DNA from 4 places in the Cellvibrio sp. pealriver genome. Region 1 is predicted to be linked to each of the others. Evidence: predicted binding sites of a transcription regulator. Region 1 holds the regulator's gene; each other region holds the start of a gene.
The links. Region 1 encodes LexA, which represses DNA repair genes until DNA is damaged. Its sites were predicted from a motif close to ACTGTNTNTANANACAGT; they were not measured.

Region 2: recN (DNA repair protein RecN) is a predicted target of LexA. The motif match lies at 1,526-1,543, and genes of this name have one in related genera.
Region 3: recA (recombinase RecA) is a predicted target of LexA. The motif match lies at 6,354-6,371, and genes of this name have one in related genera.
Region 4: VC28_RS09025 (DNA polymerase II) is a predicted target of LexA. The motif match lies at 1,716-1,733, and genes of this name have one in related genera.

What each region holds. Positions count from the first base shown of each region.
Region 1 is NZ_KQ236688.1:1,664,372-1,672,593, reverse strand. It holds gene fadB (fatty acid oxidation complex subunit alpha FadB) at 1-458, shown strand, start outside; gene fadA (acetyl-CoA C-acyltransferase FadA) at 471-1,649, shown strand; gene VC28_RS07100 (hypothetical protein) at 1,987-3,246, shown strand; gene VC28_RS07095 (hypothetical protein) at 3,308-3,574, shown strand; gene VC28_RS07090 (cell division inhibitor SulA) at 3,708-4,139, opposite strand; gene lexA (transcriptional repressor LexA) at 4,132-4,734, opposite strand; gene VC28_RS07080 (DUF2845 domain-containing protein) at 4,821-5,180, opposite strand; gene fliS (flagellar export chaperone FliS) at 5,413-5,799, shown strand; gene VC28_RS07070 (hypothetical protein) at 5,812-6,090, shown strand; gene fliS (flagellar export chaperone FliS) at 6,261-6,653, shown strand; gene VC28_RS07060 (sigma-54-dependent transcriptional regulator) at 6,950-8,222, shown strand, end outside.
Region 2 is NZ_KQ236688.1:3,172,683-3,180,904, forward strand. It holds gene VC28_RS13780 (methyl-accepting chemotaxis protein) at 1-1,469, shown strand, start outside; gene recN (DNA repair protein RecN) at 1,623-3,296, shown strand; gene fur (ferric iron uptake transcriptional regulator) at 3,514-3,921, opposite strand; gene VC28_RS13795 (outer membrane protein assembly factor BamE) at 4,000-4,455, shown strand; gene VC28_RS13800 (diguanylate cyclase) at 4,552-6,183, opposite strand; gene VC28_RS13805 (HD-GYP domain-containing protein) at 6,478-7,701, shown strand; gene VC28_RS13810 (response regulator) at 7,881-8,222, opposite strand, start outside.
Region 3 is NZ_KQ236688.1:990,251-998,472, reverse strand. It holds gene eno (phosphopyruvate hydratase) at 1-1,035, opposite strand, end outside; gene kdsA (3-deoxy-8-phosphooctulonate synthase) at 1,104-1,955, opposite strand; gene VC28_RS04060 (CTP synthase) at 2,022-3,641, opposite strand; gene VC28_RS04055 (regulatory protein RecX) at 3,852-4,316, opposite strand; gene VC28_RS04050 (DUF4136 domain-containing protein) at 4,376-4,945, opposite strand; gene recA (recombinase RecA) at 5,174-6,217, opposite strand; gene VC28_RS04040 (hypothetical protein) at 6,617-7,609, shown strand; gene VC28_RS04035 (CARDB domain-containing protein) at 7,626-8,222, shown strand, end outside.
Region 4 is NZ_KQ236688.1:2,078,858-2,087,079, reverse strand. It holds gene VC28_RS09035 (energy transducer TonB) at 1-184, shown strand, start outside; gene VC28_RS09030 (tetratricopeptide repeat protein) at 184-1,632, shown strand; gene VC28_RS09025 (DNA polymerase II) at 1,750-4,128, shown strand; gene VC28_RS09020 (GlxA family transcriptional regulator) at 4,141-5,157, opposite strand; gene VC28_RS09015 (MBL fold metallo-hydrolase) at 5,301-6,092, shown strand; gene VC28_RS09010 (SMI1/KNR4 family protein) at 6,156-6,557, shown strand; gene VC28_RS09005 (lytic transglycosylase domain-containing protein) at 6,721-7,536, shown strand; gene VC28_RS09000 (hypothetical protein) at 7,760-8,222, shown strand, end outside.

The DNA of each region.
Region 1 (8,222 bases):
TGCAACGTGATTTTACATCCTGTACTGATGCGCTGTTTGCTGCAGGCCGTTTAGGCCAGAAAAACGAAAAAGGTTTTTATAACTACGAGTTAGACAAAAAAGGCAAACCTGCCAAGGTTCCCGCTGCAGAAGTGGCTGAGATCCTCAAGCCTACCATTCAGGGGACAGTAGACATTACCGATGAAGATATTGTCGCGCGCATGATGATTCCGATGGCAACTGAATTAACGCGCTGTCTTGATGAGGGGATTGTCGAGACAGCTGCTGAAGCGGATATGGCATTGGTTTATGGTACGGGCTTCCCTCCATTCCGTGGTGGTGTTTTCCGCTGGATTGATTCTATTGGTGCACAGGCGTTTTGTGACATGGCCGCAAAATTTGCCGCGCTGGGCGCGCTCTACCAAGCTCCCGATAGCTTGAAAGCAAAAGCCGCCAACAACCAAAAATTTTACGGCTAAGGAGATACGATAATGAGCTTACAACCACGCGATGCCGTCATCGTTGATTACGCACGTAGCGCCATGGGGCGTTCCAAAAACGGCTGTTTTCGCCATATGCGTGCCGATGATATTTCTGCGGCAATTATTAAAGGTTTATTAGCGCGCAATCCTAATCTTGACCCCAATACAATTGATGATTTGTTGTGGGGTTGTGTCATGCAGCGAGAAGAGCAGGCTTTTAATATTGCGCGCAATATTTTGTTGCTTGCCGGTTTGCCGCACACTATTCCGGCACAAACCATTAATCGTTTGTGTGGATCTTCTATGTCGGCATTACACACAGCTACCGTCAATATCCGTGCGGGGCAGGGTGATGTTTACCTGATCGGCGGAGTTGAGCATATGGGGCATTTACCCATGTATGAATCCGTCAGCATCAATCCACTATTAGGTTTATCCGTTGCCAAGGCAGCAGGCAATATGGGAATGACTGCAGAGTATCTGGCGCTTTTGCACGGAATCAATCGTCAGCAGATGGATGAATTCGGGGCGCGCTCTCATCAGCTTGCCGCCAAAGCCCGCGAACTGGGTAAATTCAGCCGTGAAATTATTTCCGTTGATGGCCATAACGCGGATGGTTTCTTGATGTCAGTTGACCAGGATGAAACTATTCGCCCCGAAACCACGGTAGAAGCGCTATCAAAACTACCTCCGGTGTTTGATCCCAAGAATGGACAGGTAACAGCGGGAACGTCTTCACAGCTCAGTGATGGTGCCTCGGTAATGCTGGTGATGTCCGCTGAGCGTGCAAAAGCATTGGGTTTGAAGCCTATTGCGAAAGTAGTGTCTTTAGGTTTGGCAGGCGTGGATCCGTCAATTATGGGTTACGGCCCTGTGCCCTCTACCGAAAAAGCGCTTAAGGCAGCTAACCTCACCATAGACGATATCGACGCAGTGGAATTAAATGAAGCATTTGCCGCGCAAGCTTTGCCTGTACTGAAAGACTTGAAGTTGCTTGATGTGATGAATGATAAAGTCAATCTCCATGGTGGTGCGATTGCGCTTGGCCATCCATTTGGATGTTCAGGGACGCGTATCACAGGGTCGCTGTTAACGGTGATGCAGGATAGGGATTTGAATTTGGGTGTATCGACTATGTGTATTGGGTTGGGGCAGGGAATTACTACGGTATTGGAACGTCTCAATTAATTCATTGGCTCCATTTGATGCTAAAGGTCAGCTGTTGCTGGCCTTTTTTGTTTTTACCTTATTTTATTGTTCAGGCATTTTAAAAATACAATAAACCTATCACTCTCAAATCATTTACCAGCGTCTGGTAAACTGTTTATTTCCCTATTGTTGGATAATTTGTTTGATTCTGTTAACCGATAAAACAATCTTACCTTCGTCATTCATACAAGAGCGCATTGCGACACTAAAGCAGAGTGCTTCTAATGCGTTGGGTGGTCGCTCATCTGTTGTTGACATCTTTGCCTTGGAGTTTTCACATCAGCAATATTATTTGCCCGGTAATCCACGCATTGCATTGGTAGCGATTATTTATCTTCGGGTGGATGAAAAAGGTTCCGTGCGTATTGAAGGGAGTATTGCTCCATCGTCTGTGATTTTACAGCAGGAGCTGCAAACGCTTGCCGCTGATTATGAAAGTCTTCGCCAATTTTGTCGGAATCACGAATATGCCTGGGTGGTATTTACTGCTCCATGGTTGTTAAAGCCTGTCCAAATTCCAAAGCCATGGGGGCGAGAGGTGTGGTTCACTGGTATAGAAGCCAGGGGGCAATCCGAGGTGTGCGGTGATGGTGGTAATTTGCCATTGCCTTGGATGTTGTCACTTTTTCCTCAATCAGCTGATCCTGAGAAAAGTGATGATGTCATTCTATTGAAGGTACTGGACCCTTTACCCGATGAGGTTTACGGCGATTTATATCTTGAGCTTCATGAACAGAAACAAGAGGTCTATGTTGTGACGCATCTAGACCCTCAGGCTTGGCCCGAGGGTATTGGCAGAATTCAGTTAGGGTTCGACCAAACCGTACGCCATTCTTATGATAACGATGACTTATTCAAAGATGCTTATCTGGCAGCGGTAAAAGATTATGAGCTGGTGCGCAGGGCATTAGATGACGTTTTTGCCCAGAAAAAACGGGCAGTCGCTTTTGATACCAATCAACCAGCACCACCTGAGCTGTTGAAAAAGTGGATTAAAGAAATATCGCAAGATACTGAAATGGAAGCCCTTATTGAAAAGGAGAAAAAACTGCGTGCATATATGAACGCATTTATAGAGTCGTATCCTTTGAGTGTTGGCGACTGGATAAAAGTGCCTCGATATATGCCCCATTCATTGCAGCATGGGGTCAGGGTAGTTGAGTTTCAAACTCCCGTATATGAGCGGAAAATTTTGAGCTTTTCACAGCAAGTCTTGACTCAGTCTCACTGGGATTCGGAGATAGCGGTGCGATTGGCAACACTGGACAGTTATCAAAAAGAACCATCGCAGTTATGGAACTTCAGTGGCCTGAATTGCATTGAATCTATTGCCAGTTTTGATGATTTTGAAGTGCAGCGAATCACTTTGAAGGAAGGTCAGCCATTGGATTCAAGTCGCTATTCGTTGCTGATGGTGCTGAATGGGTCGGTATCACTCAGCATGGGTGACGCTTCAATGCAGATAACGGCAGGGCAGGCAGTCTTATTACCTGTTGTAGGTGATAATTGGTGGATAAGCACTAACACGCCATCATTGTTGTTACAGGCACTACCCTTGGATGGAAATCCAAAATAGGTTTTGGGTAGATTGGGTGTTAGAATACGCGACTGCTATTTAAGAGGTCTCCGAGGTATAAATGTCGTCTTTTTATGAAATTATTGAGCTAATTAACGGCGATGTAGCATTAGCTCGGGCAGATGATGAGAGCAACGAGCCTCTAGTAACGATTCGTTTTTCAGCAGAGTCATTAGCCTTCCTCGGAGAAGAGAAATTCATGGTGGCCAAGGCAATGATTGAGGCTGGTATGGAGGCTGCTGGAGAAATTGCTGATCAGCAAGCTGAGGCAATGTTGGATGAATTATTGGAAGGCGTTGATGAGGCTGAAAAGCTGATGTTGCATTAGGTATTGTGCGGTTAATGTCTAATTGTTAAGTGGTTACAAAGCCGTTATTTGTTTTTCCCCTCCCTGGATTTATCTATTTTTCATCATTTTTGGTCTGTCAAACAGTTCTTCTGTTGTTTTATTTGTGCACGTATCAACGCACGCGCAAAAGCAATCCACGGCAATTTCCTTTTGTTGCAGCAACCTCCAATTGGGCAAGTTCTTTGTCGCTCAGCTTGCCTGGGCTGGAGATAACGGTATGGCTATTGCCAGCCGAAAGTGCTTCCCATGTGATCCACAGTAATGTCTGCGGATCCTGACAGTGAATAACGCGAATATAGCGAGTATTGACACCGTACGACTCTAATAGATCGCGGCTGATGTTATGCGGAGCTACCCAAGTAATCCAACGGTCTTTGCAGGCGTTACCTAAAAAAGCAATCATCGGTAGGAGTAGAGCCAGCTGTTCCGGGGAGTCACTTGCCAATACCAGTTCAGTAACTCCGCTAGCGGGTTGTTGCTGTTGGCTATTAGCTTGTGGTGTCGCGCTTGCTGGGGCTGCAATAGCGTGTGCGATATTAGTCACGACGAATTACTCCTACACTTAAACCTTCAATACTGAACTCTTGTTCTCGCATATCAACATGGATGACATCGAAGTCAGGGTTTTCCGGCCACAATTCAACCAGCGCTTTATTGTTTGTACGTTTAAGCCTTTTGACCGTTACTTCTTCGCCAATTCGTGCGACGACAATCTGGCCATTACGAGCTTGATCTGTGCGGTGCACAGCAAGCAGATCTCCATCTAGAATTCCTACATCCTTCATACTCATGCCATGCACACGAAGCAAATAATCTGCATTGAGTGAAAAAAAGCTTTGCGGGATGTTGCAATAATCTTCGATGTGCTCTTGAGCAAGTATTGGATTCCCAGCAGCGACGCGTCCTATGATGGGAATGCCTGAGTGGACTTCGGGTAACCGAATGCCGCGTGAAGCGCCCGGGATAATCTCAATCGCCCCTTTACGTGCCAAGGCTTTAATGTGTTCTTCTGCCGCGTTGGCAGACTTAAATCCAAGAATTCGTGCAATTTCAGCGCGTGTAGGCGGATATCCCGTGTCATCTGCATATTGGCGGATTAACTGAAGTACCTGTTCCTGGCGCGGTGTTAGATCTGACATAGTGCACTCCTGAATCTGTTTATTTGTACAGTTATTGTGATTATATACAGTAATTCGGGTTGTGCAATAGTTTTTCAGTTTGGTGATTAATCCACCCGATCCCCGTAGCGAATCCCTCTCAATTGCCCCTGTGCGAAATAGAGGTGGGTCGTAAACTTGCCTTTCCGGGGCTCATAGGTCCAGATATCGATGTTCTCGCATGCTTGTATAACAATATTATTTTGCACGTTGTTATCGCCGTATTGCACGCCTTGGGATTGGTTGCTTGTGGCAATTGGCTGACAGAAGCTGTCTATCATTAATGGACTACCACACTTATCTATGACTTCGGCTTTGCTATCGCCTATATGAACCAATTTATTTTTACAGCGTAATGATTCTCCAAGAGCAGTATTGCCGATACCGAATAAAAGAAAGCCGATGAGATAAATAGAGAGTGTTCGCATGATGAACTCCTGAAGGGGTGGATTTAACTCTAATCTTCGTATCTGAATGCGGCATGAATACTTTTGGTACAAATATTCGGAGAATTTAGCCTTTTAGTAATAAGCCGAATAAATCCGAAATTTACGATGATTCCCGTTAAAGATTTCGCAATTTGGGCCGTTAGCTTATACAGCTGTCCAATGCATGTTGAAGGGCAGGGTAGTGAGTAACTTCTGACAATATTGGTGAATTATGAATGCCTATTCTGCTGTGCAAAATTATGCAAATGTAAAAGTTCATTCTTCTGTAGAAACTGCATCGCCCCATCGATTGATTCAAATGTTATTTGAAGGTGCTTTGGAGCGCATTGCGCAAGCAAAAGGCGCTATGCAACAAAACCAGATCGCACGTAAAGGTGAGTTGATTGGCAAAGCAACCGCTATCGTGGGTGGCTTGCAAGGTAGCCTTAATGATAAAGATGGCGGAAGTCTGGCTGCGAATCTTGATGGCTTATATGACTACATTATTCGTCGCTTGAGTCAGGCAAATTACGAAAATAACCCAGATTACCTCGATGAGTGCGGTCGGTTGTTGGGCGAAATAAAATCAGCATGGGATGCTATTGCTAATCAGGTTTAATGAGGGGGTAACATGGCAATTCAGTTGATTAGTTCCCCCGATTACAGGGGGAATGCAGGTGTAGTCGCAATGCGCAGTGTACAGCAGGCATTGACTGCTGCACTGGACGCGGAAGATTGGGAAAAAGTAAGGCATTTAGATCGTATCTGCATCTTGCTCATTGATCGTGTTATTGCTTCCAATCGTGACGATAAAGCGGCTGTCATCGATGCATTGAGTGAATTGAAAGGTGTTTATGCTGGTTTGATTGCACAATGCCAACGTGAAGTCACTTTTTTGCATGCGACTTGATCCTGGATTATTTGCAGCTTATGGACAGGGTTGTGTTCGTGTCTCTGTTAAAAATTGTTAACTGCGCCTAGTTCATAAGGTTTTTAAAATAACTCTCTTATAGCAAAACTCGCAAAAATGGGTTCAGCCTGCTAGCCTTAGGATAAATAACTGCCAGCAGGGGATCGCCCGTGTCCAACTACAATCCACAAGAAGCCCTTAAACAATACCGTCAGTTGGGTATTGAGTCAGAAATCAGCAATGCTTCCCCTCATCGATTAATCCAATTGCTCTTTGAAGGTGCTCTGGCTCGTTTGGCAGTTGCGCAAGGTGCGATAGAGCGCGGCGATTTGGCGGTTAAGGGCGAAATGCTGGGTAAGGCAATCAGCATAGTGGGTGGGTTACGCAGCTCCCTTGATATGGAGGCCGGTGAAATCTCCGAGCGCTTGGATCAATTATACGAATACATCAACTTAACGCTGCTCGAAGCTTCTGCTCAAAATGATGTTGAGAAAGTGAATGAAGCAATCCAACTGCTAAAAACAGTTAAATCCGGTTGGGATGACATAGCGCCCACCGCCTAAGGATGAATGTCAACTGTTCAAAACTCTACGCTCTAAGAAATTGCACTGTAATTTCATAATGTTTTTTTTGAATTCTATCGTGATCTGTTGCGGTCAATTTCACTGCCTTCGAAGGCATATTATTGGCGAATAAATGTTCTTAGTGAATAAAAAATAATAAAACGCCAAAAACTTTTCGCCATAAATTTGACTAAGAACTCTCGCTCGTCTATTACTTACTCCAATAAGTCGTCTCGCCGCCTGTGGTTGCTATTTGCTAACCGGGCATTGGCATAGAATGAAAAAGGTCTTGGGGTATGTGGCGAAATAATAAAGTGCTGGTAATAGACGATAATCCGTCACGCAGACACGATTTAAAAATCCTGCTCGACTTTCTCAGCGAAACTGCACTCGTTTCCGCAAGCGGATCCTGGCAAGCTGCTGTTGCCGAGGAAAATAATGGTGAGGATTATGTTGCTATATTTATTGGCGACTATAGCGATTGTCGCCAATCTCTCGCACAACTTCTGAAAGAACTTCGTAATTGGAATGATGAGCTTGCAGTTGTTTTGGTTGGCGAAGAAAATCAAAATGCGATCGACAGTTTGGATGAGCCCTATCGTTTTATGGTGATAGCGACACTTGCTATGCCACCTACCTACAATAAGTTGGTTGATACCCTTCATCGCGCGCAGCTATATCGCGAGGCGCAATCCACCAGTAAACGTCAGCCGCTGCGTCGCCCCGTCCATTTATTCCGGAGTCTGGTGGGCACTAGCCGCGAGATCCAGAACGTGCGTGAAATGATGGCGCAAGTGGCCGACAAAGATGTGTCGGTACTGATTACGGGCGAGTCTGGTACGGGTAAAGAAGTGGTTGCGCGTAACTTGCATTACAACTCACCGCGTCGCGATAAACCGTTTGTCCCTGTTAATTGCGGCGCTATACCAGCCGAGTTGTTGGAAAGTGAATTGTTTGGCCATGAAAAAGGTGCATTTACCGGCGCGATTAATTCCCGCGCTGGACGTTTTGAGTTGGCTGAAGGTGGCACATTATTTCTTGATGAAATTGGTGATATGCCGCTGAATATGCAAGTCAAGATTTTGCGTGTACTACAAGAGCGCTGCTTTGAGCGCGTTGGTAGTAACAAAACACAACCAGTAGATGTGCGTATTATTGCAGCGACTCATCGAAATCTTGAGAGCATGATTGCTGAAAATACATTTCGGGAAGATTTATTTTACCGCTTGAATGTATTTCCCATTGAATTGCCTTCACTCAAAGAGCGCTCTGAAGATATTCCGCTCTTAATTAATGAGTTAGTGTCGCGTATGGAAAGTGAACAGCGAGGCTCAATACGTTTTAATTCAGCTGCGATTATGTCGTTGTGTCAGCATGAGTGGAGTGGAAACGTACGCGAGCTGGCAAACTTGGTAGAGCGTATGGCAATCATGCATCCTTTTGGCGTGATAGGTGTGCAAGATTTACCTGCAAAATATCGTCATGTCGATGTGGTTGATGAAGAGTTTGTTCACTCTGCTGAGAAAAGCAATGGATTATTAACGGGTGCTGCTGGCTATGTCAGTATGA
Region 2 (8,222 bases), 1.5 Mb from region 1:
CCGTCATCCAAATGGAGCAAATGGCAGCCCGGGGCGAAATGGACGATGAGACAGCGAAAAAAATCGCCACTACCTTGCTGCGCAACAATATCTATCACAAGTCGGAATACGTTTACGTTGCCGATGAAAAGCTGAACTTTGTTGCAGCGCCGCTCGATCCGCAAATCCACGGCACCAGCTTTCACGAGTTCCGCGATGGCAAGGGTCAGAGCGTGGGTGAAATACTGCAAAGAGCCGTAGAAAAAGCCAACGGCCAGCTCGCGCGCTACAACTGGACACAAAAACAAGCTGACGGCTCCATCGAAGAAAAGTTATCGATCGCCAAACTGTCACCCCGCTGGAATTGGGTGGTAGGAACCGGGATCGGATTTAATGAAGTGAATGCACGCTTCTGGGAAACCGCAAAATGGCAACTGACCATCTGTATGCTGGTGATGCTGGCGATTGTTGTGCCGGTGGTGGTATTTGCGCGCAGACTCGACAGCGGCTTGGGTGCCGAATTGAAAGAAGTGCTGACACTGGTACGCGCCGTCGCCAGTGGCGATCTGACCGAGCGCGGCGTACACAATGCGCCGGAAGACAGTATTTATGGCTCGGTAGTGCGCATGCGCCATGCACTGCGCGAGGTGATTGGCGGGATTTCACAAATGGTGTCGCGCCTGCATTCCATCAGTGACGATATTGTTCATAAAGCGGAAACCAGCACGGCAATGGCCGAAGACCAAAGCGTCAACACCATCAAAATTGCGTCCTCTGCCGAAGAATTCAACATGCAGACCAAAGATGCCATGCAGCAGGCCAAGGTGGCGACCAACCAAACTGACCATGCATCCAAAACCGCAAACCAAGGCCAGAAATTAATTTCCAGTGCGGTCAAAAGCTTTGTGGAGATCGACAACAGCGTGATCCAAACCCAGGGCAGCATTGATGACCTCGCCAACCGGATCAACAGTATTTCAGCCGTTATCTCGGTGATTAGCGAAGTTGCCAACCAAACCAACTTGCTTGCCCTCAACGCCGCGATTGAAGCAGCGCGGGCAGGTGAGCAAGGGCGTGGTTTTGCGGTAGTAGCCGATGAGGTTCGCCAACTTGCGCAACGCACCACGCAGGCGACTACCGAAATCAGCGATACCATTACCGCCGTACAAAACTCCAGCCGTGTCGCCAAACAAAATATGGACGACATGGTGGTGCAATTAAAAGAAGGCATCAGCCAAACCCGTCAGGGCGGCGAAATTGTTGAGAGCGTACGCCTGGAGACTGATGAAGTCGCCAAGATGGTGGCTCATATCGGCAACTCGTTGATCGAACACGTACAAGCCAGCAGTTTGATCCTCGAATACGTAAGCCATGTGGAGCAGTCATCGCTAGGCACTAAAGATGCCGCGCGCGGCACCTTGCTGGCATCGCAGCAAATCCGCGATGCTTCCGATGAGCTCAGCCGGAGATTGGAAGGCTTCCGCCTGTAATAACACCCCGCGGCCGAAGATTCTCCCGGCCGCAGCTTGCTACACAAACAAAACATACTGTATAAATAGCCAGACATTTTATTAATATAAATGTCTGGCTTTTTTATTGGCGCATTCTTTTATTTGTTGCGTGGCACAACTCGCGAGGCATCCATGCTGACTCACCTGAATATCCAAAACTTCACTTTGGTTGAACGGCTCGATCTGGATATCAAACCAGGAATGACCGTCATTACCGGCGAGACAGGGGCAGGCAAATCGATCATGCTGGATGCGCTTGCGCTTACCTTGGGCGACCGTGCGGAAGCGGATAGGGTGAGACAGGGTGCCAGCCGTGCCGACATCACCGCCACCTTCGATACCAGCGCCATTCCCAGCGCCCAGGAATGGCTGCTCAATATGGATTTGCAGCAACCGGATAATCCGCAAGAGTGCCTGCTGCGCCGACTGGTTAATAATGAAGGTAAATCGAAATCCTACATTAATGGCCAACCGGTAACCCTGCAGCAGTTGCGCATCCTCGGTGAGATGCTGCTGGATATTCACAGCCAACATGAGCATCAATCACTGCTGGTAAAAGACACCCATCGCCGCTTGATAGATGAATTTGCAGGTCAAACTGAATTAGCCAAGCAGGTGCGCCTGGCGTTTCGCGAATGGCAAAGCCGGCTTGAGCACTTTATCCATCTGCGCGACAACGCTGCGGATGTCAGTGCACGCTTCCAATTATTGAGTTATCAATTTAATGAATTGGAGCAGCTCGCGCTTCAACCGGGCGAATTGGTGAAACTGGAGGCCGAACAGCGCAGCCTCGCCAATGCCGAAGACATTATGCGCGGCAGCCAACAACTGGCTGCTTTTTGTAGCGATGAAGAGCAGGGGCTGAGCGTAAACCTGCACCGCGCGCTGCACATTTTGCGCAACCTGCCAGAAAAATCGGCTGCGCTGTTGGCTGCAGAAGAATTATTGGCCAGTGCACAGATTCAAGTCGAAGAGGCGCAACACGAGATCGATCGCCATATCGACAGTTTTAATCTTGACCCAGCGCGCTTGGCGGTAGTGGAAGATCGCTTGTCGGCGATTTACGATCTGGCGCGCAAGCACCGAATCCAACCGGAAGAACTGCCCGGTTTTGTCGACCAACTCAGCGCAGAACTGGAACAACTAAACGGTGGCGACGCCAAGCTCGATCAACTAGCGCTGCAAGTTGAGCAAGCAGAAAAAGCCTATCGCCAACTGGCGGAGCAACTGTCTGCCAAACGCAACAAAGCAGGTAACAATCTCGCCAAGCAAGTCAACGAACAACTCAAACTGCTGGCGATGGAAAATGCCAAGCTGAGCGTTAGCCTGATTCCTTTGGGTGATAAGCCAAATGCCAACGGTCTGGAAGAGGTGGAATTCCTGATCAGCACCAACCCTGGTCAGGCACCGCGCCCCTTGGCCAAAGTCGCATCGGGTGGCGAGCTGTCACGGATTAGCCTTGCGATTCAGGTGATTACTGCGCAAACATCCGCCACACCAACCTTGGTATTTGACGAAGTGGATGTCGGGATTGGCGGCGCAACTGGCGATGTTGTGGGGCAATTGCTGCGGCAGCTGGGCGAAAAAGGTCAGGTTATCTGCGTAACCCATCTGGCACAGGTCGCAAGTAAAGGGCATCAGCATTTGCAGGTGGTCAAAACAGCGGGCAAAAAAAGTGCTGAATCAACACTGGTTGAGCTGGTGGGGGACAGCAAGGTAGAGGAAATTGCGCGCATGCTTGGCGGCTTGAAAATTACAGACCAATCGCTCGCTCACGCCCGTGAAATGTTAGCCATTGAACCTTAATGCGCTTCAATAATGGGCATTACTGACCATCCGATCCATCACACCGGATAAAAAACCGGAAATAAAAAGGGCGCGATAAACGCGCCCTCAAGCAGTAATACAAATCAACGTTTCTTTCATAACACCTATGCTTACGCATATCAAGCACTAACGTTTTCTTGCTAAAACATTTTCTTTCTTCACTAACATTACTCGCCTAACACTTGCTCTGAAACACTCAGCGTTTCTTCCTTACGTATAACACCAAGCTGTGATCAGTTAATTCGAAACCATACTCTGCTGCAATGCGTTTTTGCAAGGTTTCAATTTCATCATTATGGAACTCAATGATGTTGCCGGTATCTATATCGACCATGTGATCATGGTGTTCGCCGCGCGCAACTTCAAATACAGAATGACCGCCGTCGAAATTATGTCTCGCTACCAAACCGGCAGTTTCAAATTGGGTCAGTACCCGGTAGACAGTTGCCAAGCCTACATCATCACCCTGCTCCATCAGCGCTTTATACACATCTTCCGCGCTCATGTGATGCTGTTCAGAGGACTCCAGCATTTGCAAAATTTTCACACGTGGCAAGGTCACTTTAAGACCCGCTTTGCGCAGTTCGTGGTTACCGTCTGCCATTATTTCCCCCAAACCCTTCTCAGTGTTCCTGTGGTTCGGGTATTATCCGCGTTCATTTTCGTTAGTGGAAGCCCTAGTATGAAATTAGCCAGCCGTGTTTTTCTGGCCCTTGTCTTAGCATCCAGCCTCACCGCTTGCTCCAGCTTCCGCTTTCCTGGTGTGTATAAAGTCGGTATCCAGCAGGGCCATATCATCACCCAGGAGATGGTAGACCAGCTCAAGTTGGGCATGTCCAAACGTCAAGTGCGCTTTGTTCTTGGCAATACCTTGCTGCCAGATACCTTTAATGATGACCGCTGGGATTATCCTTACAGTGTACGCCGTGGCTCGCAAGGCGAGATTACCCAGTACCTTTACACTGTGTATTTTGAAAACGACAAGCTGGTCAAAACCGAAGGCGATTTCTTACCGGGCAAAGCGCCTATGAGCGGTGAAAAATCGAAGCGATACCTGGAAGATATGAACCGCGATGTGCCGGTACCCACCGAAGACAGCACACCGCCTGAAGTACCAGATCCGGATGAACTTGAGTAAGCACGCCAGATTTACCAAAGACGACAACGCCCGGCTAAATGCCGGGCGTTGTGTTTATGGTGGTAACAATTTGGATGCGACGTAAGTGAAAGGGGATTAAATACAAATCCGGTTACGGCCTTCTGCTTTGGCTCTATAAAGTGCGGCATCGGCTTCATGTAGCAATTGCTCGGCGCGCACGACACCTTCGCGATAGGCGGCAATACCGACGCTGAGGGTGACATTGAAGCTGCGCTGGTCAACAGTAAAGGTGATCTCACCGAACCGCTGGCGCACATCCTCCATCAGAGCCAGAGCTTCATCGCGACCGCAGCGCGGTAACACGGCGACAAACTCTTCACCGCCGTATCGCCCAACCGCATCGGATTTACGCAAACGCTGACGCAACAGGTGGGCAATCGCCTTGATCACTTTGTCACCTGCGGGATGGCCGTAGGTGTCGTTGACCTGTTTGAAGTGGTCGAGATCCAGCATGACCAGACTGAGGTTTTCGCCCGACCGGATAGCGCGGCTCAGCTCGACATCGACCTGCTCTTTGATGCGTGAGTGCTTCAGCAAACCGGTCAGGCTGTCGCGGTCCAGCGCATCGCTCAGTTGCCGGCTGCGCGCTGCGCGCACCGAAACGGCAGTTACCAGCTCGCGGTCCCCCATTGGTTTGCTGAGAAAATCATCGCCTGCGCGCCCCATGGCATTGGCACGTTTTTCTTCGTCCAGCTCGGATGACAAATAGGTGATGGGTATTCTCAGCCAATCCTGATTCAGGCGAATCACCTGTGCCAGCTCCGCCCCGTTACAACCGGGCATATTGATATCGAGCAAAATCAGCTCGGGATGAAAATCCTGCAACTTTTCAAAAATTTCGCGCGGATTATTAATGACTTCTGCACGGATATCCGCGGAGCTGAGCACCAGTTTGTAATGCTCGGCCAATTCCAGATCATCATCGATAATCAACACCCTGTGCGGTGCACTGCGGTTGCGGTCCAGATAATACTCAAAGCAATCGACCAAACGGATGATGTCCAGCGGCTTCACAAAATAGCCCACAGCACCGGCGCGCACGGCAGCATGGTAGGCATCAAAATCGGTGCGGGTAGAAACAAAAATCACCGGGATAGGCACCGGCAGCTGCTGTTGCATAATGGCGACCGCTTCGGGCGTTTCACGGCCTTCTTCGGTAAACATAATGTCGCAAATCATAAAATCCGGCGGGCGGCGCAACACTTCGACTTCTGCTGCGGCGATGGTAGAGAAGTGTTCTACCTGATGACCAAAGTGACGCAAGGTCATGCAGACTTCGTCGGCGATGTCCTGATCGTCCTCCAACACATAAATCAGCGTATTGGTTTTGAGCGGCGCGAGCTGCGAGACCACAGGGGTTTTCTTCGGGCTATCGTTTTGCGCCAAACCATCCAATGCCGCCACGGCGACAGCAAACACGCGCACCAAACCGAGATCCAGCTGGTTGCTGTCGATCCACGCCTGGGTTTGCAATTCCAGTTTTTTGGCTTGTTTCCCTAATTCAGGAAAACCAAAACTGCCTGCGGACCCTGCCAATTTATGCAGCCGTTGGCGCAACTGGTTGAGCGCATCTAGCTGCAGGGCAGGATTGGGTTTGGTCAAGTGTTCAACCAAACTGCGTAGCTGCTGGATTTCGGCGGGAAGACGCGCGGCATAATCTGCCCGAAGCGCCTGAAGTTTTAAGGCAATTTCAGCATTTTTATCCATGGGTAACCGATGCCTGACACAGGTTGTGAGCCACTTGATGGCTTTTCATTATCAGCTCTTGATGTAGGAAGTTAAACCCATGCCAAAGATCAAGCACTGGTACAGTTCCCGTTAATGTATTGAATAATAGGTCTGATCCACCGGTTTAGCCAACCGGCAAACACTCTCCTGTTCACATCCCGGAAGCGCCCTATAAAAGAATTAATTTACGCCAGCCTTACCCGATAAAAAACACTGTCTATACTCATTTTAATGCTGCTCGATCAGGCATCCACCTTCACTTTCTGGACTCACATGCTCAAGCGAATTGCTGTCAACGACTTACAGCTCGGAATGTTCATTTGTGAATTTTGCGGTTCATGGATGGAGCATCCATTCTGGAAAACCAAGTTTTTGCTGACGGATGAAAGCGACCTGCAAACCATTAAAAGCAGCGGCATTAAAGAGCTGTGGATTGACGTAGCCAAAGGTGCCGATCTTGACGGGGCAGTGCCGGGTAAGTCAGAAGAGGAAGTCGAGCGCGAAACCGATGCTTTATTGCTGTCCGCTGCAAAAGCCGCATCCACAGAAAAGACCTCCCTCGCCGATGAAATTGCTACCGCAGCCACACTTTGCGCCAAAGCCAAAGAAGCCGTCATTGAAATGTTCAGCGATGCCCGTATGGGCAAGGCGATTCAAGTCGAAGAGGCGCGGGCGCTGGTAGAAGACATATCCAATTCGGTATTGCGCCAACCCCACGCGCTGATCAGTCTGGCGCGCTTAAAAACGGCCGATGAATACACCTACATGCATTCTGTTGCAGTCTGCGCGTTGATGATCGCGCTCGCACGCCAGCTAAACCTGAGCGAGGACATGGTACGTGAGGCGGGTTTTGCGGGTTTGTTGCACGATATTGGCAAGGTCGGCATTCCGCTTAAAGTGTTGAACAAACCGGGCAAGCTGACCGACGACGAATTCGCCGTCGTTAAATCCCATCCGGATGTGGGAGCCAAGATTTTAATTGAGAGCTACGACGTCAGCCCAATGGTGCTGGATGTCTGCCTGCACCACCACGAAAAAGTCGATGGCACGGGTTATCCCCACGGTCTGAAAGGCGACACCATCAGCCTCTACGCCAAAATGGGTGCCGTGTGCGACGTGTATGACGCCATCACCTCCAACCGCCCTTACAAAAAAGGCTGGTCGCCTGCTGACTCCATCCGCAAGATGGCGGAGTGGAGCAAAGGCCACTTCGATGAAGCGATTTTTCAAGCATTTGTGAAGACTGTGGGAATTTACCCGACCGGCTCACTGGTGCGTCTGGAAAGCGGCCGCTTGGCAGTTGTCGTTGAGCAGAATGAGAAATCACTGCTCACCCCCACCGTGAAGGTATTTTTCTCGGCAAAATCCAAGATGCCCATTATTCAGGAGACACTGGACTTGGCGAAACTGCAGGGCAAAGAAAAAATCATCGGCCGCGAATCGCCCGATGACTGGGGTTTTAAAAATCTGGATGTGCTTTGGTCGGGGATTAGTTAAGCCTCTGGATTCGCTGCGCTGATCCAAGATCCCCGCCGTATAGAACTGAGAAAAAGAAAACGAGCAAATATTCTTAATGTTTATCTATCGTCACTCCCGCTCGCGGGAGTCCAGCTGTTGACGTTGTTGATAAAACCTATGGATCCCCGCTGCGCGAGGATGACGACTCTCTGGTTACATTACTGTTTTGACCAAATGTCGCGCAGTTCCTGCGCCAGTGTCATAGGGTCAAAGGGTTTTGCGATCACCCCTACTGCGCCCAGTTTCAGATAGCCTTCCACTTCTTGCGGCTGTACCTTGGCGGTCATAAATACCACTGGTGTTGTGGCCAGTTCCGGAAAACTGCGCAGCCCTTTGAGGGTTTCCGGCCCGTCCATCCCCGGCATCATCACATCCAGCAGCACCAGATCCGGTTTAAACGCGACCGCTTTTTCCAGCGCATCGCCCCCGCAATTGCAGGCCTCTACGGTAAAACCATTGATGGTTTCCAGCACCATCATCGCGATGGCCTGGATATCCGG
Region 3 (8,222 bases), 670 kb from region 1:
GATTTGATTGAACTTGATCAAGATAGAGTTAGCGATCTTTTTATCAATCCCCTCTTTCAAAATTTTGGTATTGGTGACAAACAGGTCATCACCAACTAATTGGATTTTATGGCCAATCTTTTGAGTCAAGTCAGCCCAGCCAGCCCAGTCACTTTCATCTTTACCATCTTCAATAGAAATGATTGGATATTTAGCTGCTAGATCAGCAAGGTAATCAGAGAATTCATTTGTAGTAAATACACGACCTTCGCCAGCCAAATCATATTTACCGTCTTTGTAGAACTCAGAAGAAGCACAGTCCAGAGCCAAAGTTACGTTTTCGCCTAATTTGTAACCTGCCTTCTCAACTGCTTCAGCAATTACCTTCAGAGCATCTTCATTGGATGGTAAGTTTGGTGCGAAACCACCTTCATCACCTACCGCCGTATTCAAGCCTTTATCATGCAGGATTTTTTTCAAGCTGTGAAAAATCTCAGCGCCAACACGAAGAGCTTCAGCGAAGGTTTTGGCACCTACCGGTTGAACCATAAACTCTTGGATATCTACGTTATTATCAGCGTGCTCACCGCCGTTGATAATATTCATCATTGGCACAGGCATAGAGTATTTGCCTGGAGTACCGTTAAGATCCGCGATGTGTGCGTACAATGGTACTTTTTTGGAGATTGCTGCAGCTTTAGCGTTTGCCAGAGAAACAGCAAGAATGGCATTAGCCCCCAAAACTGTTTTGAAGTCCGTACCATCTGCTTTGATCATTGCATTGTCGAGCGAGCGTTGATCCAGCGCATCAAAGCCTACTAACAAATTTTTAATTGTTGTATTGATGTTATTGACTGCTTTCAATACACCTTTACCCAAGTAACGTGATTTGTCGCCATCGCGCAACTCCAATGCTTCACGTGAACCGGTAGAGGCACCAGAAGGTGCGGCGGCCGAACCCACAGAACCATCTTCCAGAATAACTTCGGCCAATACAGTTGGATTGCCACGGCTATCCAGAATTTCAAAAGCTTTGATGTCAACAATCTTAGTCATTCGTTTTCTCCAGAGTGTGTTTCTACAAAAATGGGGTAATGCCCTAATCTATATTTGATATTCGCTTATTATTGAATATCCAAAGGCGGTAAATTTTTTACTACATCATCAATTGTTTTCATTTGCTGTAAAAAAGGCTCAAGTTTATCCAATGGTAATGCACTAGGACCGTCGCACTTTGCCTTATTTGGATCCGGATGCGCTTCCAAAAACAATCCAGCAAGTCCTACTGCAATGCCTGCACGTGCCAATTCAGCAACCTGATGACGACGACCACTCGAAGCAGCACCCATTGGATCACGACACTGCAGTGAATGAGTTACATCGAAAATAACCGGGGCATTACCACTTACCTCACGCATAGTGCGGAAGCCGAGCATATCCACCACGAGATTGTCATACCCAAAGTTGGTGCCACGATCGCATAAAATTATTTTTTCGTTACCGCATTCAGCAAATTTTTCTACAATATTTTTCATTTGCCCAGGGCTGAGAAATTGCGGCTTTTTGATATTGATAACGGCATTGGTTTTGGCCATAGCAATCACCAAGTCGGTCTGGCGAGCCAGAAACGCCGGCAGCTGGATAACATCACATACATCTGCAACAGGCTGACACTGATAGATTTCATGCACATCGGTAATGACAGGAACACCAAAGGTTTGTTTGATTTCCTGAAAGATCTTTAAGCCCTCCTCCATTCCCGGACCACGATAAGAGTGAATGGAGGATCGGTTGGCTTTATCAAAAGAAGCTTTGAAAACGTAGGGAATTCCAAGTTTTTGTGTGACCTTTACGTAAGCTTCTGCAACCTGCAGAGCCATATCGCGCGATTCAAGCACATTCATTCCGCCAAACAATACAAATGGCAATGAATTACTGACCTGAACCTTACCAATACTTACAACTTGTTGAGACACAGGAGTTCCTTTTTTTGATCAAAAAAATCAAAACAATTAGGGCGCAATTTGTTGCGCCCTAACAGATTATTTTTTATTTACCAATGCTGCTTCGACAAACGCAGTAAAGAGTGGATGTCCATCACGTGGAGTAGATGTGAACTCTGGATGGAACTGGCAAGCAACAAACCATGGGTGATCCTGAATTTCCACCATTTCTACCAATGTATCATCGGCAGACCAACCACCAATTTTTAAGCCTGCTTTTTGCAATTGATCAACATAGTTGTTGTTGACTTCATAACGATGACGATGGCGCTCAACGATAACATCAGCACCATAAATATTGCGCGCATTAGAACCCGAAACCAGACGGCATTCTTGCGCGCCCAAACGCATGGTACCGCCGAGATCAGATGATTCGTCGCGCTTTTCCACTTCGCCATCAGAAGTGATCCACTCGGTAATTAAACCAATAACGGGATGCGGAGAATTACGGTCAAACTCTGTTGAATTTGCTCCTTTCAAACCGAGAACATTACGTGCGAACTCGATTACAACAGATTGCATGCCCAAACAAATTCCCAGATAAGGGACTTTATTCTCTCGGGCGTATTGCACAGCCATCAATTTACCTTCAACACCGCGCTCACCGAATCCACCAGGAACCAAAATCGCATCGGCATCCTTTAATATACCAACACCTTCCTGTTCAACACGCTCGGCATCAATGTAATTGATGTTTACTTTGGTACTTGTATGAATACCTGCATGGGTCAGTGCTTCAATCAAGGATTTGTAAGCATCCAGCAACTCCATGTATTTGCCGACCATGGAGATAGTGACTGAATTTACGGGATGGAGTTTGCCATCAACAACTTTATCCCACTCGCTCAGGTCAGCTTCGCGACACTGTAAGCCTAATAATTCAACCACAATTTGATCGAGACCGAAGCTTTGCAACAAACGCGGAATAGAGTAAATAGTATCTGCATCAGGTAGAGGCACTACTGCGCGTTCGGCTACGTTAGTAAAAAGCGCGATTTTACGGCGAGAGTCTTCATCCACCATCTTTTCTGAGCGGCAAAGAAGAATATCTGGTTGCAAACCAATAGAGCGCAGCTCTTTTACCGAGTGCTGGGTCGGTTTGGTTTTCGTTTCGCCAGCGGTAGCGATATATGGAACGAGCGTGAGGTGCATCAGTAATGCACGCGACCCCATTTCTACTTTTAACTGGCGAACCGCCTCCAAGAAAGGTTGTGATTCAATATCACCCACGGTTCCACCGATTTCTACCAAAGCCACATCAACATCGCGACCACCTTCGAGAATACGACGCTTGATCTCATCAGTGATATGCGGAATTACCTGAACGGTGCCGCCAAGATAATCACCACGGCGCTCTTTCCTTAATACCGTTTCATAAACACGGCCAGTAGTGAAATTATTACGACGAGTCATTTTGGTACGAATAAACCGCTCGTAATGCCCTAAATCCAGATCAGTTTCTGCGCCATCTTCCGTCACAAATACTTCACCGTGTTGGAATGGACTCATTGTGCCCGGATCAACGTTAATGTAAGGATCGAGCTTCATGATGGTCACTTTCAAACCACGAGCTTCAAGAATAGCTGCCAAAGAGGCTGAAGCTATGCCTTTGCCCAATGAAGAAACAACACCACCAGTTACGAATATATAGCGCGTCATGTAAAACCTGATTACTGTGAAAATGCGGAGCGGATTGGAGATAAATACCCTATTAATTACCCAACTGAGGGGTAAAGGAATTTATCGCTTAGGACGGGGCGCCAGAGTAACAGAAACCCACTTTCGGCTCAACGAAAAGCTGACTTCAAAGACAGGGGAGATGAAATAAGTAATTGATCTACATAAAGGTTAGTGTAGGGTCAATACCTTCTATTCGCCATCAAGTACATCCGTAAAAGCGGCTTGAATATGGCAACTGGCGAATCCGCGCGAATGAAGAAAACGCATTTGCCTGGCTTTTTCACGCCCATCAGCCGGAAGCTGATGAAACCGTTTATGCCGCACTTCCTTTGCCAACTTAGGCCATATGTCATCTTGCTCGTTAATCAGGATATCGAGCAGTGATGAGGGCACTCCACGCTCACGCAACTCCATTTTAATCAAGACACTTCCCTTGCCCTGACGCTGGCGCATACGAATAAAAGCCTCTGCAAAACGCTCGTCAGATTGCAACCCTTCTTCTATTAGCCCAGCAATTGCTGTTTCTACATGCTCGTTCTGACCATATTTGCGAACCAACTTCTCTTTTAGCTCTTTGGCAGAATGCTCCCGTAATGCCAGTAAATTCATAGCACTTAAGCGTATATCACCAGCATTTATCTTATTTTGTAACATCAATTTTTCGCCAAAAAAATGGCTGCATAAGCAGCCATTTATTCTATATTTATTGCCAATCAATTAACTGGAGGAAACTGCGCAACCACTTCTGTCACAGCTCGACTTAGCACCTCTCGCTGCTGCTGAGGTGCCATTCCGCGGCTTAGACGCTTTTCGGATACGCCTCTCCAAATTGGCTTATCGGTTTTTGCATCAACAATATCAATAATCAGGCTACCTTGGTTGTAGACACGTACCCCAGTGTTCACGCCATAAAAAAGCGGACGAGGGTAACGATAGCCCCGCCCGTAGTAACCAAAGCCGTAAAGATCATCATAGCTACGTGGATCGATCTTCTCTTCTATCACCACATGGTAACTCACCACAAAATCGGGCTTCGCGCCTACCGCAGCAGATTGATAACGTTTCCCCAACTCAGCCTCCAGAGCAGAATGGATGTGACTGAGAGTAAAAGGAGAAATTAAAATATTTTCTTTGGTATCTTGCTTGGTTTCGGCAACACTAAAGGTCTTCAACGCTGAAAAATCAAATTCAGCCAAATGATCTGTTTCAACATAAGGCTTATTGGTACAACCTGCCAACACCAGTAAACCCATAGCTACCAATAACAATCCTAAACGCTTCATAATTACCCTCATCTGCTCAACTGAGTTTAGACTGCTGTGAAAATTGCCTAAATCTGGATATAACCTTAACTTGAGTATTTATCCTTTTGATTTGGAACAACTTTACCTACAAATTTAAAAATTACGCAATGTAATGCAGCATAGTGAGCAGTAATCCAGGATGCAAGCGCTAGAAACCTTGGTAGAAGCTTTGCCTTTCAAAAAGGCAAAGCTTTTTAAACATCAATATCAAATTTCAATATCGTCTGTTACATCGGAACCGCCCGGGCTCAATGACAATGCAGGAGTAGCCAAAAGCTCCGCCCGCACTTTCTGCTCAAGCTCTTGTGCAAGCACAGGATTTTCCTGCAAAAACTTCATTACATTGTTCTTACCTTGACCTATTTTGTTGCCTTGATAAGCATACCAAGCACCTGACTTATCGATTAAGCCAAGCTTCACGCCGTAGTCAACGATCTCCCCCATCCGATTGATGCCTGAACCATAAAGGATCTGAAATTCGGCTTGTTTGAACGGTGGAGCAACTTTGTTCTTTACTACTTTGACACGAGTTTCAGAACCAATTACTTCTTCACCTTCTTTGACAGCGCCAGTACGGCGAATATCCAAGCGCACTGAAGCATAAAATTTAAGCGCATTTCCGCCTGTGGTTGTCTCCGGGTTGCCAAACATTACGCCGATTTTCATACGGATCTGGTTGATGAAAATAACCAGGCAGTTGGCGTTTTTAATGTTGCCCGTGATCTTACGCAGTGCTTGGGACATCAAACGCGCCTGCAAGCCCACATGGTGATCGCCCATTTCGCCTTCGATTTCAGCGCGCGGTGTAAGCGCAGCTACCGAGTCAACAACCAGAACATCTACTGCACCAGAGCGCACCAGCATGTCAGTAACTTCCAATGCCTGCTCGCCAGTATCAGGCTGGGAAACAATCAGGTCCTCTACGTTGACGCCCAGTTTCGTTGCATAGATGGGATCGAGAGCATGTTCCGCATCGATAAAGGCACAAGTGCCGCCTGCACGCTGTGCTTCGGCGATAACTTGCAGAGTCAGAGTGGTTTTACCGGAAGATTCAGGGCCATAGATTTCAATAATTCGCCCTTTAGGCAACCCGCCGATCCCCAAAGCGACATCAAGCCCGAGAGAACCCGTGGAAATCGCAGGAATAGCAACTTGCTCTTTGTCGCCCATGCGCATGACAGTGCCTTTACCGAATTGACGTTCGATTTGGCTTAACGCGGCCTGCAGCGCTTTTTCTTTGTTCGCATCCATCTGACACCTCAACATATATAAAGAAACACGTTATCTGACAATTTTTATGGGTTTTATGGTGCTGCCATTTGCAGCTTACCAGTGATCTTCCAGACAACACCGGAATCTCACCATTGGGAATAGCATACAACAAAAACCTGTATACGCAAACAGTACTAGCATTTTATACAGTATTTTTCTCGCCAGTTTGCAAAATGTGCAGATAACCTCACTCTGGCGCTTCCGAATGACCTGTTTTGCTGTGAAATATTACCAAAATACCAAGGGATTATTTCCTCGCGGCACCTCCAAGCCTACTTTAACCTGAGCCTCAGAACATTAAGGATACTCAATGTTCCCCAGCAGAACTTGCCCGGTGCTTCTGAGCAAGCCTTGTTAATCACTAGAAGGAGTTTCGTTATGAAGCCGCAATTGTTATTAGGGCTGGCAACAGCCTGTTCTCTTCTCTTATCCAGCCAAACACTCATGGCTCATGGCGCAGCCGATGCGGATGCTGGCGGCCTGCGTGAACTTGTCGCACAAAGCGCTGCCGTGGCTTACGGCAAAGTTGTCGATATCCAATACCGTAATTCAGAGCCAACCCGTGAAGAACCCAAAGGCGTACCCCATACGTTCGTTACCTACGAAATTGGCAAGGTATTCCGCGGTTATCTACCTGAAAAAGTTGTCTTGCGCATTCCCGGTGGAGCAGATGGCAGTGGTGGTGCTTACACAGAAACCACCGCTCCCACCTTTGCACGCGGTGAAACGGATGTGCTGTTCATTCCAGGTGGCGAACCTGCCGACTGCCAATTGGTGAACTGTGTTGAAGGTCGCTTCCGTGTTCTTGATGACCGTATTTACAGCGGCTTTGGTGTTCCATTGGTAGCCGCAGAAAAAACATTGGAGTTCGGAGGCAAGCCACGTTTTGACGTAAATACGATGGAAATGCCGCGCCCTGCTTTTGACATGGTGATTAAACAGCCCGATGCCGCGCGCTGGATTGAAGCCAATAAAATCGATAGCAAAGGATTAGAAGAGCTTCGCAAAAAGTATGAAGCCGAAGCGCCCGCTTTGTATCGCATCAATATGAATGTGGAAGGCCACACCAAGGCAGATGATTACACCGGTGAAGCGCCTGCGGAAGTGATCAATAAGTACCGTGAGCCATTAATTACGGATGAGTTTTTTGCATTGATCGAACACTTCAATGCAGAACTTGGCCAACCGCAAACCCGCGTGGTTTTAGCCAACCCCAAACTCCCCTTCACAGTGAAACCTCCTGTAGCAGTTGCGGTAAAGGAATTAGCTATCACAGCGCCCAAGCCCAGCGCGGAAGAATTGAAATACCGCGGCCAAACCGAAGGCTCTTTGGACATAACCACTGCAACCTCTTCATTAACCGTCAAGTAATATAGGGAGACATATCATGTTACGGTTTACTTTTTTAATCGCTTCAGTAATGGCGCTACTTGCACAACCCGCGCTGAGCGCATCATGGCTTGAGTGTGATGGCGATAGCGGCAAAAAACTACGTTGGGGTGGTAACTCCACAACAGCACGTATCAATACGACCAGCTTTAGCGGTAGCAATCTGACTGCTGTACAACGCGGCATTAATGCAACCAATGCAAACCCATCTCCTTTTGTGATTAATGCAACAACCGAAACCGGTGGTGTAAGCAGAGGCAATGGCCAGAATGAAATTTATGCAAAAAACATATCGCCACCAGGTGTAGCGCAAATGAATTACCACTGCTATTGGTTTTTCGGTTGGCATTACGGTTTGGATGAAGTGGATATTGTGTTGGATTCTGATCGCACCTGGACCAGCTCCACGGCAAAATCATCCAACTTTAGTTACACCGGTTCTGCCCTTCCGATTGATTCTGTTATTACGCACGAGGCTGGACACTTCCTTGGTTTGATGCACGTAAATTGGGAATACAATGTGATGGGCGATTCATGGCGTCATCACCATACCAACGGCACCACAGCCAATATTTATTTTGGTGAGGATGCTTCA
Region 4 (8,222 bases), 410 kb from region 1:
TCATGTTGTCATTCATGAGGATGGGCGCTTATCACTCATCGATTTCGAGAGTATTGCTTACGAGGAGCTTAAGCCTGTGGTAAGAGAAATCATTCAAGGAATGCGGTTTACCAAGCCGACAAGAGCGGGACAAGCCGTTAAAGCTGAGCTTATTCTCCCTTTGGAATTGGAAGGAGTTCGCTAATGAATCCAATTTTTTTAATAAACAACGTGTGGCAAGTGAATAGTATTTTCGGCAGTTGGCGAAATGGCGTTGGTGTAATGTATTTCGTTCGATGCATTTTTCTGGGTTTCATTTTTATTCAAGCTCCCAATGTTTTTTCAAAGGTGCTTCCCTTATCGGAAAATCATTGGGGTAACCCCGAATTTACCAATAACTTTCTGGGCAGTTACGGTGTTGTTTCGGCGGTCGAGCCGCCCATTAACTTCGAGATCTATATGGATCTCAGGCGGCTACGCGAATCGTTTGAAAAGAATCCGGTAGAGGCTATCGAAAAAATAAAATCGCGTGCGGCGGAAGACAAAAGTGCTGTCTACGATTTTTTGTTGGGGCAAGTTCTTTACGAACAGCGCAAAGAAAAGGACGCGTTGGGTGCCTACTTAAATGCCGTGTCAAAGTTTCCAAACTTTGCGCGCGCACACAAAAATGTTGCTCATATTTATATGGCCGATAACCAATGCAACGCTGCGAAGCGGCATCTGCTGAAAGTCGTCAACTTATCGCAAGCTGATGCCTATGTGTTTGGTTACCTCGGCTACTGCGCACTACAGGATAAACAGTTTGGCGACGCTGTTGGGCTTTATCAAATGGCCAAGATCTATCAACCTAATAATAGAGACTGGAAGGTAGGGGAAGCGCAAGCACATATCGGTATGGGTAACCACGCATCTGCCAACGCTGTGCTTGACGATCTGTTATCACTCGATGCACTGAATATCGATTACCTGCTATTGCAAGCCAATGTGCACACCCAGCAACAAGCCTATAGCAAAGCGATAATAAACCTTGAACTTGTGCGTCGTTTGCAGCCGCAACACTGGGAGGCTTTAACACTGTTGGGGGATCTTTATCTTAAAACCAGGCTACCTGAGCTGGCGTCCATTCGCTACAGTCAATCAATTGGCAAGGGCACCTCAATTGATTACCAACGTGCGGTAACGAGTTTTTATAATTTGGTAAACGGCGGTGCAGACTGGGCTGATCTTGAAGCCTACTTTTCTGTTTTTGAAGATCGCTATGCGAGCCAGGCACAGCGCTTGGATAACGATGAATTCAATCTGATGAAGGCGCAGGGTTTTCTTCAGGCGGGCAATACGGATAACGCATTGCAATTGGTAGAAAAGGTTCTCAGCCAAAATCCATTGAATATTTCCGCGTTGTTGCTAGGAGGGAAAAGCGCGATGTTGAAAGGAGAACTTGATCGCGCAGAGCTGTATTACGAGCGCTCGATATACAATCATCCCAGAAAATACCAAGGTTTAATCGGGCTTGGCCAAGTGTTAGCGAAGAAACGAAATTTCAAAGGCGCACTAACGGCCTTTGAAAGCGCCTATGCGTTAAATGAAAGCGAGAGCTTGTTAGAAAACATCAGGCTGCTGAGTAAGGTAGTGGGCTCGCAAAGAAATTATTAAACTTGCGGGCTTTTTTGCGTGCTTGCTTCTTGTTCTCACTAGGGCGGCCTTGGATTGCATCGCCATCCCCCATGCGGGATAATACTGGTTACTTAACCAGTTTTGTCCCGTGCACTTATGACTAATGCCTTTTTATTGACCCGCCAGTGGCGCGACACCCGTGAGGGTGTGGTGCTGGATTTATGGTGGGCGACAGAAACCGGAAGTTGTTGGACACAAATAACGGGCCAGACGGTGGTGTTCTTTGTCTTGCGCGAGCAGGCGCAGCGCATTCAACAGTTGCTCAAGCCTTTACGCCAGTGGCATATGGCAGAAGTTGAATTAAAAAACTTTCATAACAAAACTGTGAATGCGCTTTATTTTCGCCAGCATCGTATCGCGCGCGATGCACAAATGATTTTGCAGCAACAGAACATTCCTTTTTGGGAGGCCGATGTACGCCCGCCTGAACGATTTTTAATGGAGCGTTTTATTACCGCTGCTGCACAAATCGATTTTCCTGCAAACGCATTTCCGATCATCAACCCGAAACTGGCTCCCGTAGAGGATCCACAGTGGCGGCCTGCATTGAAAATGCTATCGCTCGATATTGAAACATCGATGGATGCGAAACAGCTGTATTCAATCGGTGTCTGGTGTGATGCAGGACAAAAAGTGTTTATGGTGGGAGAGGGCACTAATACTGAAACGGTAATTTTTTGTGCCGATGCCAAACACTGTTTGTTAGCTTTTTTTGAATTTTTCCGTACGGCTGATCCGGATATTGTGATTGGTTGGAGTGTCGTACAGTTTGATTTATTGGTGCTGGAAAACATCTGCAAAAGCCTGAATATGGAGCTGCAGTTAGGGCGCGCAAACCAAAGCATTCATTGGCGACATGATGATGCTGATACTGGCCGCAGTTATGTGGTCATTCCAGGACGTGTCGCACTGGATGGTATTGAGTTATTAAAAGCAGCGAATTATCGCTATGACAGTTATTCACTGCAGAATATTGCTGAAGAATTATTAGGTGAGGGAAAGTTAATTAGCGGTAACGATCGCGCTGATGACATCACTTATTTATTTAACCATGACAAGCTTTCGCTAGCGGACTATAACCTACGCGACTGTGAGCTGGTGTGGAAAATTTTCCAACAGCAACAATTGCTGGATTTTGCGATGGAGCGCAGTCAGCTAACCGGCTTGCTGTTGGACCGTATTGGCGGCTCGGTGGCAGCATTCGAATATTTATATTTGCCACGCTTGCACCGGCGCGGTTATATCGCGCCTAATTTGGGTGAGCTGGAATCGGATATTTATAGCCCCGGTGGTTACGTAATGGATTCGCGGCCGGGCATTTATGACAACGTATTAGTGCTGGATTTTAAAAGTCTGTATCCCAGCATCATGCGCACGTTTTTAATTGACCCTTGCGCATTTTGGTTGGCGCAACACCAGCAATTGCCCGCAGAGCAAACGGTGCCGGGTTTTAATGGTGCTTATTTTGCGCGTGAAGGGCACATCCTGCCCAATATTATTGAGCAGTTATCGGCCGCGCGCGACCGCGCCAAACAACATAAAAATGCACCGCTATCGCACGCCATTAAAATTATTATGAATTCATTTTATGGTGTGTTGGGTTCAACCGGCTGCCGTTTTTTTGATCCTCGCGTTAGCAGTTCAATTACCATGCGCGGTCATGAGATCATCCAGCGCAGCCGCGATTGGATTGAGCAGCAAGGTTATGCGGTCATTTATGGCGATACAGACTCGCTGTTTGTGTGGTTGGAAAACAATTGTGTTGGCAAAAAACCAAAAGATACCACCCAATGCGATGCAATAGGTAAACGCCTTGCGAAAGAATTAAACCAGTGGTGGCAAAAAACGCTATTGGCAGAGTTTGCGATTAATAGCGCGTTGGAAATTCAATACGAGACCCATTACTTGCGTTTTTTAATGCCGACGATGCGGGGATCGGAGTTGGGGACTAAAAAACGTTATGCCGGATTGGTGGACAATAATGGCAAGCGCGAAATGGTATTCAAAGGATTGGAAAATGTCCGTACCGATTGGACGCAGATCGCCAAAGATTTTCAGGCAGCGTTATATCAAAAAATTTTTGCGGGTGAAGATTATCTGGATTTTGTGCGCACTATTAACGATGAAGTTTTGGCAGGCAAGCGCGATCTGGAACTGGTGTATCGCAAACGCTTGCGCCGCCATTTGCACGAGTACCAAAAAAATGTTCCGCCCCATGTACAGGCCGCGCGCAAGTATGTGCAACTGACCGGTGAATCGCTTCGCCGCGGTGATTGGATCAGTTATGTGATTACCAGCAACGGCCCTGAGCCTGTCGGCCGCTATGAAGTGGATATGCGGTTACGCCAAAGCCCGATTGATTATCAACATTATGTAGATAAGCAATTAACACCGGTTGCCGACAGTATTTTGCATTTTATGAATGAGTCGTTAAACCAATTAGTGGATAACCAGCTATCGCTTTTTGGTCAGTAGTATTCGTTGTTGTTAACGTTTAAATTCCATCCGGTATTCATTCGGTGTATATCCCGTGACAGATTTAAAACTGCGGCGAAAGGCAGCAGTATCAGAAAATCCCACGTCATCGCTGATGCTAGTGATGTTCTTTTTGCTATAAATCAGCAGCTCGCTTGCTTGGTGTAATTTAATAAGCTTCATCCATTGCGCACACGAAAGCCCGGTGATTGCTTTGACTTTGCGTGCAAGGGTTCGTGCAGACACATTAACGTAAGTTGCCAGACGAGCAAGCGATAATGTGACAGCGGCTTGTTGTTCAATCCACAGGTACATTTTGCGCATCTGTGGATCGTTTAATTGCATGAGTTGAATGGCATGGAAGGGCTGTAATTTTTTTTCTGGTTTGGGTATCACCATAATGTCTGCAATATCACGCCAGCTTTGTTCGCCACAGCACTGGCTAATCAATTCTTGTGCAATAGGCAAATAACCATTGACCCCCGCTGCGGTAATGCAGCGATATTTTTTGGTGGCCGATGTGCCGGTAATACACGTGTGGCTAAACCGCCATTGCACCGCAGGGTAGTGAGTTTGTAAAAAATCGGTCATCCACCAAGTGGATGTTGCGTCCATGCGGTTTAATTTTCCGGCGGCAGCCAACCAGCACACTCCTGAGCAATAGGCTGATAAATGAATATGCGCGGGAATTTTTTTGAGTGCATTCACCAGATGCTGGAGTTGATCCAGATTGCGTTGCAAGTCTGTGCCAGCACTTGCCCAAAACCCCGGAATAATGAGCGCGTCTATCCCTGTCTTTTCCCCTGTCATTTTTTTCGTAGAGATTTCACTGAGAGTGAGCTGGGGAGTAATTGATACATGGGGTGGGTGATTTTCGGGAGCCAGATTGACAGGAGTTTTATCCAACCCCAGCCACATTACCGTGAACCGCTTTTTGCCTGAACGTTTATTCGCGACATACAGTAACTCGCTAAAGGCGAGTAATCCCGATGCGATACAGCCGGGATAGAGCAGTACGCCGATATTCATCTTTTATCCCCATCTGGTCTGGTTGCGCTGCTTTGGTGGCGAGTTATGTATTTTATGTGGCATTTCTTGCCATCTACAACCAATGCTTCCTTGTTTACCATCCTGTTTTTGTCATGAATTGAAAAGTGGGTTGGGGAAGCGATATGAAAATTACACAAGTGCGCAACGCGACGGTTGTTATTCAGGCTGGTGATGCGGTGATTCTGGTCGATCCTATGTTGGCACCTAAAGGCGCTATACCGGGATTGACTTATTTTGGTAGCGAACGCCGCCGCAACCCATTGGTAGATCTGCCGGAAAATACACCGGAGCTACTGGAACACGTGACCCACTGCCTCGTTACCCATTGTCAGAAAGGCCATTTTGATCATTTGGATCGGCGGGCAGTGAAGTGGCTTAGAGAGCGGAATATTCCGGTGTTTTGCAGTGAAGCGGATGCCGTATTTTTACAGCGCAAAGGATTACAGGTGCAGGCATTGGGGCGGCAGGGAAGATCGGCGTTTTTGTCGGGAAATATCCAATTGGTTTCCTGTCTGCATGGGCGTGGCCTGATTGGAAAATTGATGGCGCATGGGGTTGGGTATTTTATCCAACTGCCTAATGAGCCCAGCCTTTACATTACGGGTGATACCTTACTGACTGATGACGTGCGTGAATGCATTATCCGAAACCAACCGGATATCACCCTTATTCCAGCCGGTGGGGCAAGGTTTGATCTGGGGGGAGACATCATTATGGGGTTTGATGAAGCAATTGCGCTGGGCGCACTGAGCGATAGGCATGTGATTGCCAACCATCTTGAAGCTCTGGACCACTGCCCGGTAAGCCGGGCACAGTTGCAAGCTGAAATTGACCGGAGGGATTGGCACGCGCGCTTTTTTGTTCCTGCGGATGGAGAGAGCTTGAGCTTTACCGCGGGGGCGAACCGCTTGTGATGGATCATATCGCGGGCTATAGTCCTCGTCCTTTTATTATTGACAGGTAATCCCATGGCCGATATCGATGATGTGTTGGATTTGTTACGCGAGCACAACGAACCCGTACCGGTTCCGCTGGATTTGCCCGATGAAGACAAGCTGGTCGAAATTGAAGAAGAGATCCTGTTGCCGATCCCGCGTGATGTACGCACTTTTCTGCTGGAGGCAAGCGACGTTGTATACGGTTCGCTTGAGCCTGTTACCGCTGCCGATCCCAACTCCCACACCTATTTGCCGGAAGTAACGGCTACCGCATGGGCGATGGGTGTGCCGCGCCATTTATTACCTATCTGTGAAGTGAATGGCAGCTATTACTGCGCCGAGCCGGATGGCGAGATTGTGTACTGGCGCGATGACGACATGACCGATGAAAGCTGGCCCTCGATTTGGCATTGGATCCGCGATGTGTGGTTGGAATCCTGATCGTCAGGCATGCATTCCTGAATGCGGCTAGATGTCGATAAGCTGCAATAAGTCACGAAAATGGATTTTGGTGACAGAGCCCCGTGTTTTGTTGGGCTACACTGAATCTCCCGGCTGGATTTTTTGAGCCGCTTTTTTCCTGTTACGAATTGTGGTGTGTGCTGTGTGTAAAACCTGGTTGTCATTTACCTCCCTGATACTGGCGCTGGCCAGTGTCGGCGTATGGGCGGATGTGAAGGCCAGTATCGCCACCGACAAAAACGTAGGTGAGCCGACGCGTGAGGCAGCTCAGGAATCGAGTCTTGCTGACTTTGAAGCCCATGTCCGGCGGATTGCCGAGAAAACCGCAGCAGAAGAAAAAGCCCGCAAAGAGCAGGAGCGGCTGGAGGCCGAGGCCGCCGCCAGTAAGCAACCTGCGCAACCCTTCAAGTTTTTTAAGTATCGCAAAGATGGCGCGGTTGCCTATTCAGACCGTCAGCCGCGCAAGGCCGATTATGAAGTGATCGTGTACAACTCTTGTTATGCCTGTAACCCGCTATCGCGCGTGGACTGGCGTGCAACACGCTTGTATATGACAGAGTTCACTTACTCCATCAGTCAGGCCGCTCGCAAACACGGGGTTGATCCTTCCCTGGTGCGTGCGGTGATCCATGCAGAATCCAACTTCAATCCTCTTGCCCGTTCGCGCAAAGGCGCTATGGGGTTGATGCAGTTGATGCCGGGCACCGCCAAAGATATGGGTGTGCGCGATACATCGAACGCAGCGCAGAATATTGAGGGGGGAGTGAAGTATCTGGCGTGGCTGCTGGAACGGTTTGATGGCAACATCACACTGGCAACCGCGGCTTACAATGCTGGCCCCGGTGCGGTCGAGCGCTACAAAGGTGTACCGCCTTATGAAGAAACCAAGACCTATGTGTTTCGGGTAAACATCCTGCACCAACGCTATAAAACCCAGTTGGCTCTGGCGCGCAATTAATTTATTCCTGTTCTATTTCATTTCATCCCGACCTTCCTTTGATTGAATCATTTCGCTGATCTATTCCCTGAATGCATGCCAACTGGTATCTGCTCATAACTTATTATTCTAATTTACGCGCCAAATTTAGCTTAAAAAATCAACGTTTTTGCCGCTATAGACTCTAGCCCTTGGTCTTTCTGCTGATGGCTACTCATTGGTCTTGGCAAAAACGGATGGCACTATGATTATTTCTAACGCCTTTATCGGCATGGCCGCACAGCGGGAATATCGTGAAGAACGCAGCGTGAAAGAGTCGCTGGAGTTCTGGTTGGATCAACCGACAGCGCCGCCTGCGGTGCCAGCGGCAGCATCCCAAGCGCAGCCCGAGCCGGACGTTGCCGTGGATTTATCCGCTGCAGGCTCACTCCTCGCCATGCATCGACAGCGCGAAACAGTGGATTTAACGGTAGAGATGGATTGGCGTTCGCGTTTGAATATGATGATTCTGGCCGCGATGTACAAATCGATTACCGGTAATGAGATGCAGATTGTTGAGCCTGCATCGGTGCAAGCGGTGGCGGGCGGTAACGTCCAAGCGCTGAATGTGGATACCTCTGCGCCAAGTCAGGCGGTGGTGCGCAGTAGTGGCCCGGGAATCGTATACCAGCGGCAGGAGCGCTATCAGGAACAGGAGCGTATGCAAT